DNA from 3 places in the Streptomyces sp. WG5 genome. Region 1 is predicted to be linked to each of the others. Evidence: riboswitches for the same ligand, from Rfam matches in the RefSeq annotation. Region 1 holds a riboswitch; each other region holds the start of a gene.
What was found. Region 1 has a riboswitch for cyclic di-AMP ahead of ACP4IX_RS32145 (M23 family metallopeptidase). Riboswitches for the same ligand answer to the same signal wherever they lie in the genome.
Positions count from the first base shown of each region.

Region 1 (3,248 bases):
GCAGCCGGTCGGCGTCCCACGCCCTGCGGTCCTGGACGCTCCGCAGCGACCACAGGTCGAGGACGGGACAGCCGTAGCGGTCGGCGACGGCACGGACGTGTCCGTTGTACGTGGCGATCTTGCCGCGCAGATGCTTGAGGACGGGCACCCCGCGGGTGTCGAAGCCGGTCGTCACGAGGACGGTGCCGGCCACGGCGGTCAGTGCGGCCACCGCCCGCTCGAACCGCTCCGCCACCTCGTCGGGATCGGTGCCGGGCCGGATGATGTCGTTGCCGCCCGCCGCGAAGGAGACCAGGTCCGGCGCGAGTTCGGCGACGCGCGGGACCTGTTCCGCCACGATCTGGTCGAGCAGCCTGCCGCGCACGGCGAGGTTGGTGTACCTGAAGTCGCCCTCGGGGCGTCGGTCGGCGAGCAGTACGGCGAACCGGTCGGCCCAGCCGACGAACGCCCCGTCGGGTCCGGGGTCGCCGACGCCCTCGGTGAAGCTGTCCCCCACCGCCACGTACGACCCGATCACTTCTCTGCTGTCACTCTTCGAATCGTCTGCCACGTCGGCCCATGATTCACCTCGGAATGTGACCTACGCGACCGTAGAAAGGGTTGACGGGCGGTGAGAAAGACCACTCCTAAAGTGTTCACCAATTCAGGAATACACCGAAGGCCGGACCCGGGGATCGGGGTCCGGCCTTCGGTCGCGCGGGGGCTGTGCCCGGAACCGTCGTCAGAGGGAGACGCCGTGCGAGCGCAGGTACGCGATCGGGTCCACGTCCGAGCCGTAGTCCGGCGTGGTGCGGATCTCGAAGTGCAGGTGCGGGCCGGTCACGTTGCCGGTGGCACCCGAGAGACCGACCTGCTGACCCGCCGTCACGGACTGACCGGCGGAGACGGAGAGCGAGGACAGGTGGGCGTACTGGGCGTAGTGGCCGTCGGCGAGCTGGATGACGACCTGGTTGCCGTACGCTCCGCCCCAGCCGGCGGAGACGACGGTGCCCGCACCGACGGCCTTGAGCGAGGTGCCGGTCGGGACGACGAAGTCCGTGCCGGTGTGGTAGCCGCTGGACCACATGCTGCCGGTCTGGTGGTACGGGGTGCCGACGCTGCCGCCGGGGACGGGCGAGGTGAAGCCGCTGGTGGCGCCGGCGGACTGGCCGCTCGTGTCCGAGGAGTCCGAGGAGGAGGTCTGCGCGGCGTCCGACGACTTCTCGGACGACTCGGACGTCCCTGCCGGCGACTTCTGCGGCGCGGCGGGCTTCTCGGCCGCCGGCTTCTCCGACTCGGCGGAGGACGACGGGGCCGACGCCGTGGCGGCCTGCCCGCCGATCGAGAGCTTCAGGCCGGGGTGGATCAGCGAGGGGTCCGAACCGACGGCCTCGCGGTTGTCCGAGTACAGCTTCTTCCAGCCGCCGTCGACGTCCTGCTCGTCGGCGATCCGCGAGAGGGAGTCACCACTCTTCACCGTGTACGTCCGCGCGTCCGCGTTCTTCTCGGCGCTGCCTCCGGCGGCCTTCTTCGCCGTCGTCGGGACGGACTGCACGGCCTGTCCGGAAACGGACTGCGCGGGAGCGGCGTGGGCTGCGGCGGCGCCCATCAGCGGGAGCGCGAGCGCGGCGCCCCCGGTTCCGGCGACGGCGATGGTGCGGGTCAGGCGCATGGCCCTGGTGCGGCGGTGCTTACCCTTCGCGGGCATGACGAATTCCTCTCCGGCGCCTGCGAGGTGAGCTGTCGGGTGCGGGCTGGAGATGCCCGGCCGCGCCGAGACGCGGCTTTACCCCAAGCCGTTCCGGGAACCGGAACAGGCAGTCGTACCTGTGGGTCCCCCGCTCCTGCCGTGTACGGGTGGTGGGTGGGTGCGGGCTCCGGTCGGCGGCAGGATTAGGCGTCCGTCCGGATCGGTGGTGAACGTAAGGGACCAGGACGCGCAGGGACAAGCGTGGGGTTCCATCGGCAGGTGTTCCGATTGATCCTTTACGGGAATCACCGGTCACCCTCCGTCGATTCGCACAGCGCCGCTTCACGTGAACAGCCTTGAAAACCCGCCTGATTACGTGAGCATGACGAGCAACGCACGGTCACGGATATGACGCTGCTCACGCGGCGCCTCGCCATCCTCTTTCATTTCAGCGCTAGTTGGAATGAAAGCGCCAATTCGGACAGAAGGCTTAGAAATGGCGTAGTCGGACGGCCGAAACGCCGAGGCTCCAGGACCGTGCCGTATCGTCGAGTGGTGCCCGTCGGCGAGCAGCGTCGACGGGGCGGAGTGGGAGGAGTCCCCGTGACGCAGCAGGTCCCGTCGACCGAACCCGAGCTGGCCGGTGTGCGCAACTTCCGTGACGTGGGCGGACTGCCGACCGTGGACGGGCGGCGCGTGCGGCAGGGGGTGCTGTTCCGCAGCGGTCACCTGGCGCACGCCACCGGTGAGGACGCCGCGTTCCTCGCCTCGCTGGGCCTGCACACCGTCTTCGACTTCCGCAACGCGGCCGACCAGAAACTCGAAGGCCCGGACGTCGAGCTTCCGGGCGTGCGCAATGTGAACCTGCCGCTGAGTGATCCGGCCGACGGCGCCGAGTTCTGGAAGATGGTCCGCGACGGGGACCTCGACCAGCTGCGCGAGATCCTGGCGGACGGCAAGGGCGCCAACCGGATGATCGACTCCTACCGCATGATCATCAAGGAGCGCACGGCGGAGCACTCCCGGGTGCTGCACGCGCTCGCCGAGGACAGCGTCCCCGCCCTGATGCACTGCGCGGCCGGCAAGGACCGCGCGGGCCTGTCGATCGCCGTCACCCTGCTCGCCCTGGGCGTCGAGCGCGAGGCCGTCGTCGACGACTACCTGAAGTCCAACGCCACGCACCGCCGCTACCGGGTACGCCGCAGCAGCTCCGCCACCTCGGCCTACTCCCCCGAGGTCATGGAGCTGCTCAGCCCCCTGTTCGACGCGCGTGCCGAGTATCTGGCGGCGGCCTTCGAGACCGTCGAGGAGACCTGGGGCGGCGTCGACGCGTACCTGGAGAAGGGCCTGCGGATCACCCCGGAGACCCGGGAGCGACTGCGCGAGCGGATGCTGGACTGAGGCATCCGCTCACCCGCTACTTGGCTCCCACCTCGAAGAGCAGGTAGATGAAGGCCGCGAAGACGTGCCCCACGATGAGGTAGATGAAGAGCCGCACCCACAGGGCGCGCGGGAACTTCTCCTGCAGATTCATGGCATCTCTCCAAGGGTCGGGTGGACCGCGGTGGTGGCCGGTCCC
Region 1 is NZ_JBNGGC010000043.1:4,255-7,502, reverse strand. It holds gene ACP4IX_RS32150 (SGNH/GDSL hydrolase family protein) at 1-517, opposite strand, end outside; gene ACP4IX_RS32145 (M23 family metallopeptidase) at 722-1,687, opposite strand; cyclic di-AMP (ydaO/yuaA leader) riboswitch at 1,692-1,849, opposite strand; gene ACP4IX_RS32140 (tyrosine-protein phosphatase) at 2,273-3,070, shown strand; gene ACP4IX_RS32135 (DUF6126 family protein) at 3,087-3,203, opposite strand; gene ACP4IX_RS32130 (helix-turn-helix domain-containing protein) at 3,200-3,248, opposite strand, start outside.

Region 2 (3,248 bases), on a different contig from region 1:
CCGGTCGGCCCTCACCGCTCGCCCCCCACCCCCGCTCCGGGAAACCTGGACGAAGGGACGGCAAGCGGCGCAGACGTGCGGGGTGGCGGGAGGCCAGTGGTGCGGCCAGGTGACGTGGACGACGAGGGGACGTACGCCAGAGCCGGCGGCCGACTCCCCGGCGACCCCGTGCCCGACCCCGGCGTCGGAGACGTCCCGGAGCCACCCCGGCCGGGCGCAGGCCCGCCGCGGGCGTGGCGGACCTCGTACGGGCGGGCCGTCGTACGCCTGCTGCCCGTACTGCTGATCGTCGTCGCCATCCTGTACGACCTCTTCACCCCGAGGTACTTCACCGCAGGCCCCCTCTACACGGCCGCGCCCCTGGTCGCCGCCCCGATCTACTCCCGGCGCGGCACGGCGCTCACCGGTGCCGCCGTGGTCGCCGCCGTCGTCGGGCTGCAGCTGAGCAAGGGCGTCATCCACTACGTCGACTCCCTCACCGAGCTGATCACCATCGCGACGGTCGCCGTGCTCGCCGTCCTCGTGAACGGCTTCGTCCGCCGCACCGGCGAGCGCCTCGTCTCCGTGCGCGAGATCGCCGAGGCCGCCCAGCGCGCCGTGCTGCCCGAGCCCGCCGAGCGGATCGGCGGCTTCGAGATCGCCGCCTGCTACGAGGCCGCGCAGGCCGACGCCTTCATCGGCGGCGACCTCTACGCCGTACAGGACAGCGCGCGCGGCATCCGGCTCATCGTCGGGGACGTGCGCGGCAAGGGCATGGGCGCGGTGGGCGCCGTCGCCGTCGTGATCGGCGCCTTCCGGGAGGCCGCCGAACAGGAGGCGACGCTGGAGGCGGTGGCGCAGCGGCTGGAGCGGGCGCTGGCCCGCGAGGGTTCCCGGCGGGACGGCCTGGACGCCTTCGAGGGATTCACCACCGCCGTGCTCGCCGAACTCCCCCACGGCGACGGGGTCGTCCGCATCGTCAACCGAGGCCACCCGCCGCCCCTGCTGCTGTACGCCGACGGCACCCTGCGCCCGCTGCCCGCCCGGGAGTCGGCGCTGCCGCTCGGCATGGGCGAGCTCGGCGTGTGGCCCGACCGTGCGGAGGAGGCCGACTTCCCCGGTGGGGCCACACTGCTGCTGTACACGGACGGAGTCTCGGAAGCCCGGGACGCCCAGGGCGAGTTCTACGACCCGCAGGCGCGGCTGGCCGGCCGCGTCTTCCGGCATCCGTCGGAGCTGCTCGGCACCCTCGCCGACGACGTGCGCCGGCACTCCGGGGGCGGCATGGCCGACGACATGGCACTGCTCGCCGTACGACGGCCCTGACCGATGTCACGGGACGTGACCGGCCGACCGCCCTCCGCATAACAACTGACACACCATCAGAAAGTTGTGACGCGAGGGGGAATACTGAGAGGGGGTCAACTCGCCCGGCTTTGGCCCTCCATGAGGCGTACGTCCCGGCCGGAATCGTTAATGATCAAGAGGAACCGCTTGGAATCCGAGCCTCGCGTCTATTAACGTTCGATAACGCAGCGCGGTCGTCCCAGCCGTCACAGAAGGCGGCTCCGTGCGCACGCGCCGAATCCCGCAAGGGAACCGGGGAACCACCACATTGGGGTGAATCGGGCGTACGACGCCGTGGAGACACGGCGGATATACGCGCGTAGGAGACCTTCCTGCTCCGAACCCGTCAGCTAACCCGGTAGGCGAGAAGGAAGGAAAGGAGTACGCCCACGTGGCGTCCAACCGGCCTGCCCCCGAGGCCCCGTTCGTGCCGAACCAGCACGACGCCGACACCTTCGGCTACGACGGCTACCGCGCCGAAGAGGGTCCCTGGGAGGAGTGGAATCCCACCGCGGAATCCATCCGTCCCGTACGCGGCCGGCACCGCGTCGCCAAGCAGCGCGGCGGACTCGCCCGCAGCTCCACCGTCCTCGGCGTCGGTGTCATAGCGGCCGTCGGCGCGGGTGGCATGGCCAGCGCGCAGACCGGCAAGCCGCCGGTGTCGATCTCCATGCCGGACCTGCCGAACGTCGGCTCGCTCATCTCCGACGACGAGGAGCCGGAACCCGAGGGCTCCGCCACCCCGCTCAGTGGCATCGGCGTCGCGGCCGGCACCGACACCGGCAGCGAGAGCACCGCCGACGCCGGTGAGACGCTGCGGGCCCGGATCATGGCGCAGGCCGAGCAGCAGCAGGCCCAGGTGGAGAGCAAGGCCGCCGCCGAAGCCGTCGCCGCGGCCGAGAAGAAGGCCGCGGAAGCCGCCGCCAAGGCGGAGAAGGAGGCCCAGGCCAAGGCCGCCGCCGCCAAGAAGAAGGCGGAGGCGGAAGCCGCGAAGAAGGCCGAGGCCGAACGGCTCGCGAAGCTGGCCAAGCAGTACACCCTGCCGACCTCGTCCTACACGATCTCCTCGAGCTTCGGTCAGGCCGGCGTCTACTGGTCCTCCGGTTACCACACCGGCCTGGACTTCGCCGCCCCCACGGGCACGCTGCTCAAGGCGGTCCACAGCGGCACCATCACGTCGGCCGGCTACGACGGGTCCTACGGCTACAAGACCGTGCTGACCCTCGAGGACGGAACCGAGATCTGGTACGCCCACCAGTCCTCCATCAGCGTCAGCGTCGGCCAGAAGGTCGCCACCGGCGACATCATCGGCCGCGTCGGAGCCACCGGCAACGTCACCGGCGCCCACCTCCACATGGAGGTCCACACGGCCGACGGCGCCGGTATCGACCCGATGGCGTGGCTGCAGAACAAGGGCCTCAACCCCTGAGCACCGGCCTCGCGCCGCTGACGAGCACCGGCCTCTCGCCGCTGAGGGCCGGGCTCGCGCCCCTGAGCACCGGCCTCTCGCCCCTGAGGGCCGGGCTCGTGCCTCGCGCTGCCCCGTCCATCTGATCCCCGCTGATCGCCGGCGGTCCTGACGGCAACCCCCCGACGTCAGGGCTGCCGGTTTGCGGGATCTTTGCGCCGCTGCCGGAATCACATCGTCCGGTGTGTTCGTTGACGCAGGACATGACTTCTCTGCGCAAGCTCGGCTCCTCCGACCTCGAGGTCTTCCCCCTCGCCCTCGGCGGCAACGTCCTCGGCTGGACCGCCGACCGCGACCGCTCCTTCGCCGTCCTGGACGCCTACACCGCGGCCGGCGGCAACTTCCTCGACACCGCCGACTCCTACTCGGCGTGGGTCGACGGCAACAGCGGCGGCGAGTCCGAAACGCTCATCGGCGAGTGGCTCGCCTCCCGCGGCAACCGCGGCGACGTCGT
Region 2 is NZ_JBNGGC010000040.1:49,315-52,562, forward strand. It holds gene ACP4IX_RS31395 (PP2C family protein-serine/threonine phosphatase) at 115-1,305, shown strand; cyclic di-AMP (ydaO/yuaA leader) riboswitch at 1,549-1,706, shown strand; gene ACP4IX_RS31400 (M23 family metallopeptidase) at 1,718-2,755, shown strand; gene ACP4IX_RS31405 (aldo/keto reductase) at 2,998-3,248, shown strand, end outside.
Region 2: it holds a riboswitch for cyclic di-AMP, as region 1 does, so the genes downstream of both, ACP4IX_RS31400 (M23 family metallopeptidase) here and ACP4IX_RS32145 (M23 family metallopeptidase) in region 1, are expected to answer to the same signal.

Region 3 (3,248 bases), on a different contig from region 1:
CGGCGTCTGCAGCAGACCGGGGACCACGGTGGTCTCCAGGGTGCGCATCGCGCTCGCCTGGGACTCCAGGCTGATGAAGTCGCGGTAGGTCGGCGGCAGCACCCCTCGGTAGGCGTGCCACCAGTGGTTCCGGCCGCCCGCGTCGTCGGAGCCCGCCAGCATCACCAGCAGCTCCCGCAGCTGGTCGTCGGCCACGCCGTAGGCGTCCAGCAGTAACCGCACGTCGGCCGGTTTCGCCCCGCTCGTCCCGGTCTCGATCCGGCTGACCTTCGACTGGTGCCAGCCCACCAGCCGGGCCGCCTCGCCGCTGGTGATACCCGCCGACGTGCGCTGGGCGCGCAGTTCCGCGCCCAGCTTCCGGCGGCGCACCACGGGGCCGTGCTGCATGGGGCCACTCCTCTACTCCTTATGAGCCGCCCGAATACGCTCTGCCGTCGCAGAGTTCACCGCATCGAGCGACAGATATATGCAGATCTTGGGGGATCGCCGCCCTTCCGGGCCTGGTGGTGGCAGTCTGGCGGCGAAGCACCAGTCCGGGACCGTACTCGAACCATCCGCTCCGTGTCCGGCTGCGGTCCCGTGGGAAAGGGACGAGTCGCCATGGCAGACCATCTGGAAGCATCCGTCACTCTGCCGAGCGATCCCGCCTCGGTGGCCGCCGCGCGTACCTATGTGGTCGGCACGCTGGCGGAGTGGGGCCTGCCGGCGGACACCGATGTGTCCGAAACCGTCCGGCTCATCGTCTCCGAGCTGACGACCAACGCGGTCCAGCACACGCTCGGACAGTCACCCACCTTCACGGTGGACCTCGTGCTCGACCGCGACGAGCGACTGCACATCGGCGTCACCGACAGCCATCCGGGGTATCCCAAGCGTCTGCCCGCCGCCGTGCAGCAGGACAACGGCCGCGGCATGGTGATCATCCGCTGGCTGACGGCGGAGTGCGGCGGCAAGCTGAGGGTGCAGCGCACGCGCGAGGGCGGCAAGACCGTCTTCATCGAACTGCCCTGGACGCCGCCGAGCAGTCCGGTGCCGCCCGAGCCGGCCACGGCCGTGGGGCGGGTCGCGGGACGGCAGGAGCCCGAACGGTGAGGCGCCGACAGCGCTCGCCGCGCGTCCGTTCCGCGTGCGGCGTCGAGGACGGTCCCGAACCACCGCACGTGCACGTGCGGGAGCGCGGGGAGTGCGGGGGACGCCGACCGCCCCGTCGAGGTCCCGGTCCGTTGAGGCGGGGACCCGCCGAGGCCGTGGGCCGGCCCGAGCGGGGACCCGCCGAGGGTGACAGGAGCACCTGCCCTTCCGGGTGAGGAACGGATGTCAATTGACCCGGCCGTACCAGACGCTGCCGGTCCAGATCTTCTGCAGACGCACCACGTCCCCGGTCTTCGGGGCGTGCCAGATCCTGCCCTTCCCGGCGTAGATGCCGACGTGGTAGACGCTGCTGCCCGAGTGGAAGAAGACGAGGTCGCCGACCTTGCGGTTCTTGGCGGAAATATGACGGGTCTTGTTGTACTGCTGAGCCGCGGTGCGCGGCAGCTTCTTGCCGGCCTTCTTGAACGAATACAGGGTCAGTCCGGAGCAGTCGAACCTGCGTGGTCCGACGGCGCCCCATTTGTACGGTGAACCCTTCTTGGAGGCCGCGATCTTGAGGGCCTTCGCCGCATAGGTCGCCGCGGCCGCCTCGGAGGCGGCACCGGGGACCACGACGGATCCGCCGATCGCGGCGAGGGTGAGGGCCGAGGCCGTACCGGCACGGGCCATCAGCGACGGGACACGATTGAGCGCAGACATGCGCAACCCTTCGTCAGCCGCCTGTGAAGGATGACCTGTCGGATTCGGGCTGGCGAAGTTGCCCGGCCGCACGAGTGCGGCTTCACCCCAAGGGCTGCTCGGCCCGGCACCTCTCTCGCGGAGATGACCGTTCCGGCGACCCGTCGTGCTCGGGTCCTCCACTCCTGCCGATCCACTCCTGTCGACCGGTCGTCCGGGCGGCGGCAGGACTCGGCGTCCGCCCGGACCGCCCCGCCGCTGCGGCGAGGGCTTGTCGTCAGTCACGGATCTTGTCTCGCCCAGGGGGAGAATCCCAACGGAACGTGCCCTTTGTGTTGTTACACGCCACTCACCCGTGCGGGTGGACGCCTCCGCGTTCGAGTCACCCCCCGGTGTGGTGGCGAGCCCGGGACCAGCGGCGCAGCGGCTCGTTCCGCCGTGTGGGCAGCAGGGGTTGCGCAACTTCGGCCGGTCGGAAATCGAGGGTGTTCCTACGCCGAAAGGGGGTACGCCGTTTGGTCCGTTTCGGCCCCCGGCGCGTCAACTGCCGGAACGCGGCCGACGGCTGACGCGCGCCGTCCGCCGTTCACCGTCCAGCACGCGCAGCGCCCGCACCAGGATGCCGGCGCACTCCGGCCCCGGCGCACCGGTGCGCACGGCGGCCGGTCCGGGGGCCCGTACCGTGGCGGGGTCCGCGGTCCGGTCGCTCACGGCCGGGGCTCAGGCGGCCGGGGCCGGGGTCCGGTCGGGTGCCGGTGAGGCGCCGGGTGCGCGCTGTCGCAGTACGCCGCCGAGCAGGACCGCGCCCAGGCCCAGCAGGGACCACCACGTGAGCGTGAGCGCGGGGCCGGTGGCCGCGGCGCCCTCGAAGAAGGACACCGAGCGCAGGAGCGAGCCGCCCGCGCCCGGCGGCAGCCACTGGCCGATCGCGCCGGCCGGCCGGGGCAGCATCTCCGGCGCCGAGGACGCGCCGGAGAAGGGGTTGCCCAGCAGCATGATCACGGCCGCGCCCAGCCCGATACCCGCGCGCCCGAGCAGCGCCCCGAGCCCGGCGACGCCCGCGCCGGCGGCCAGGGTCGACAGCCCGAACGCGCCGGCCACGGCCCACCAGTCACCGGTGACCACCCCGAGCCAGCTGTGCGCGACCACCGCCGCGGCCACGCCTGTCGACGCGGCGGCGCCGGCCACCGCGACGGCCGCTCGCACGCCGCGCCACCCCAGCAAGGTCACCACGGCGCCGGTCGCGATCCCGGCCAGTGCGAGTGGCAGTACGCTCGCGCCCAGGGCCGCGCCGCGCGGATCCGCCTCGGGAGCGGGCACCACATCGACCACCTGGACCGGGGTCCCCGTGGCGGAGGCCTGCCCGGTCACCGCCTGTCGCAGCAGCTGGGCCACGGACGGGCCGGCCGCGGACGCCGTGAGCAGCTTCGTGCCCCGGTCGCCGGCGACCACCGCGCCGTACACGGTCCGGTCCTCGA
Region 3 is NZ_JBNGGC010000019.1:2,333-5,580, reverse strand. It holds gene ACP4IX_RS21120 (helix-turn-helix domain-containing protein) at 1-387, opposite strand, end outside; gene ACP4IX_RS21115 (ATP-binding protein) at 601-1,092, shown strand; gene ACP4IX_RS21110 (C40 family peptidase) at 1,318-1,791, opposite strand; cyclic di-AMP (ydaO/yuaA leader) riboswitch at 1,795-1,939, opposite strand; gene ACP4IX_RS21105 (hypothetical protein) at 2,311-2,481, opposite strand; gene ACP4IX_RS21100 (ABC transporter permease) at 2,491-3,248, opposite strand, start outside.
Region 3: it holds a riboswitch for cyclic di-AMP, as region 1 does, so the genes downstream of both, ACP4IX_RS21110 (C40 family peptidase) here and ACP4IX_RS32145 (M23 family metallopeptidase) in region 1, are expected to answer to the same signal.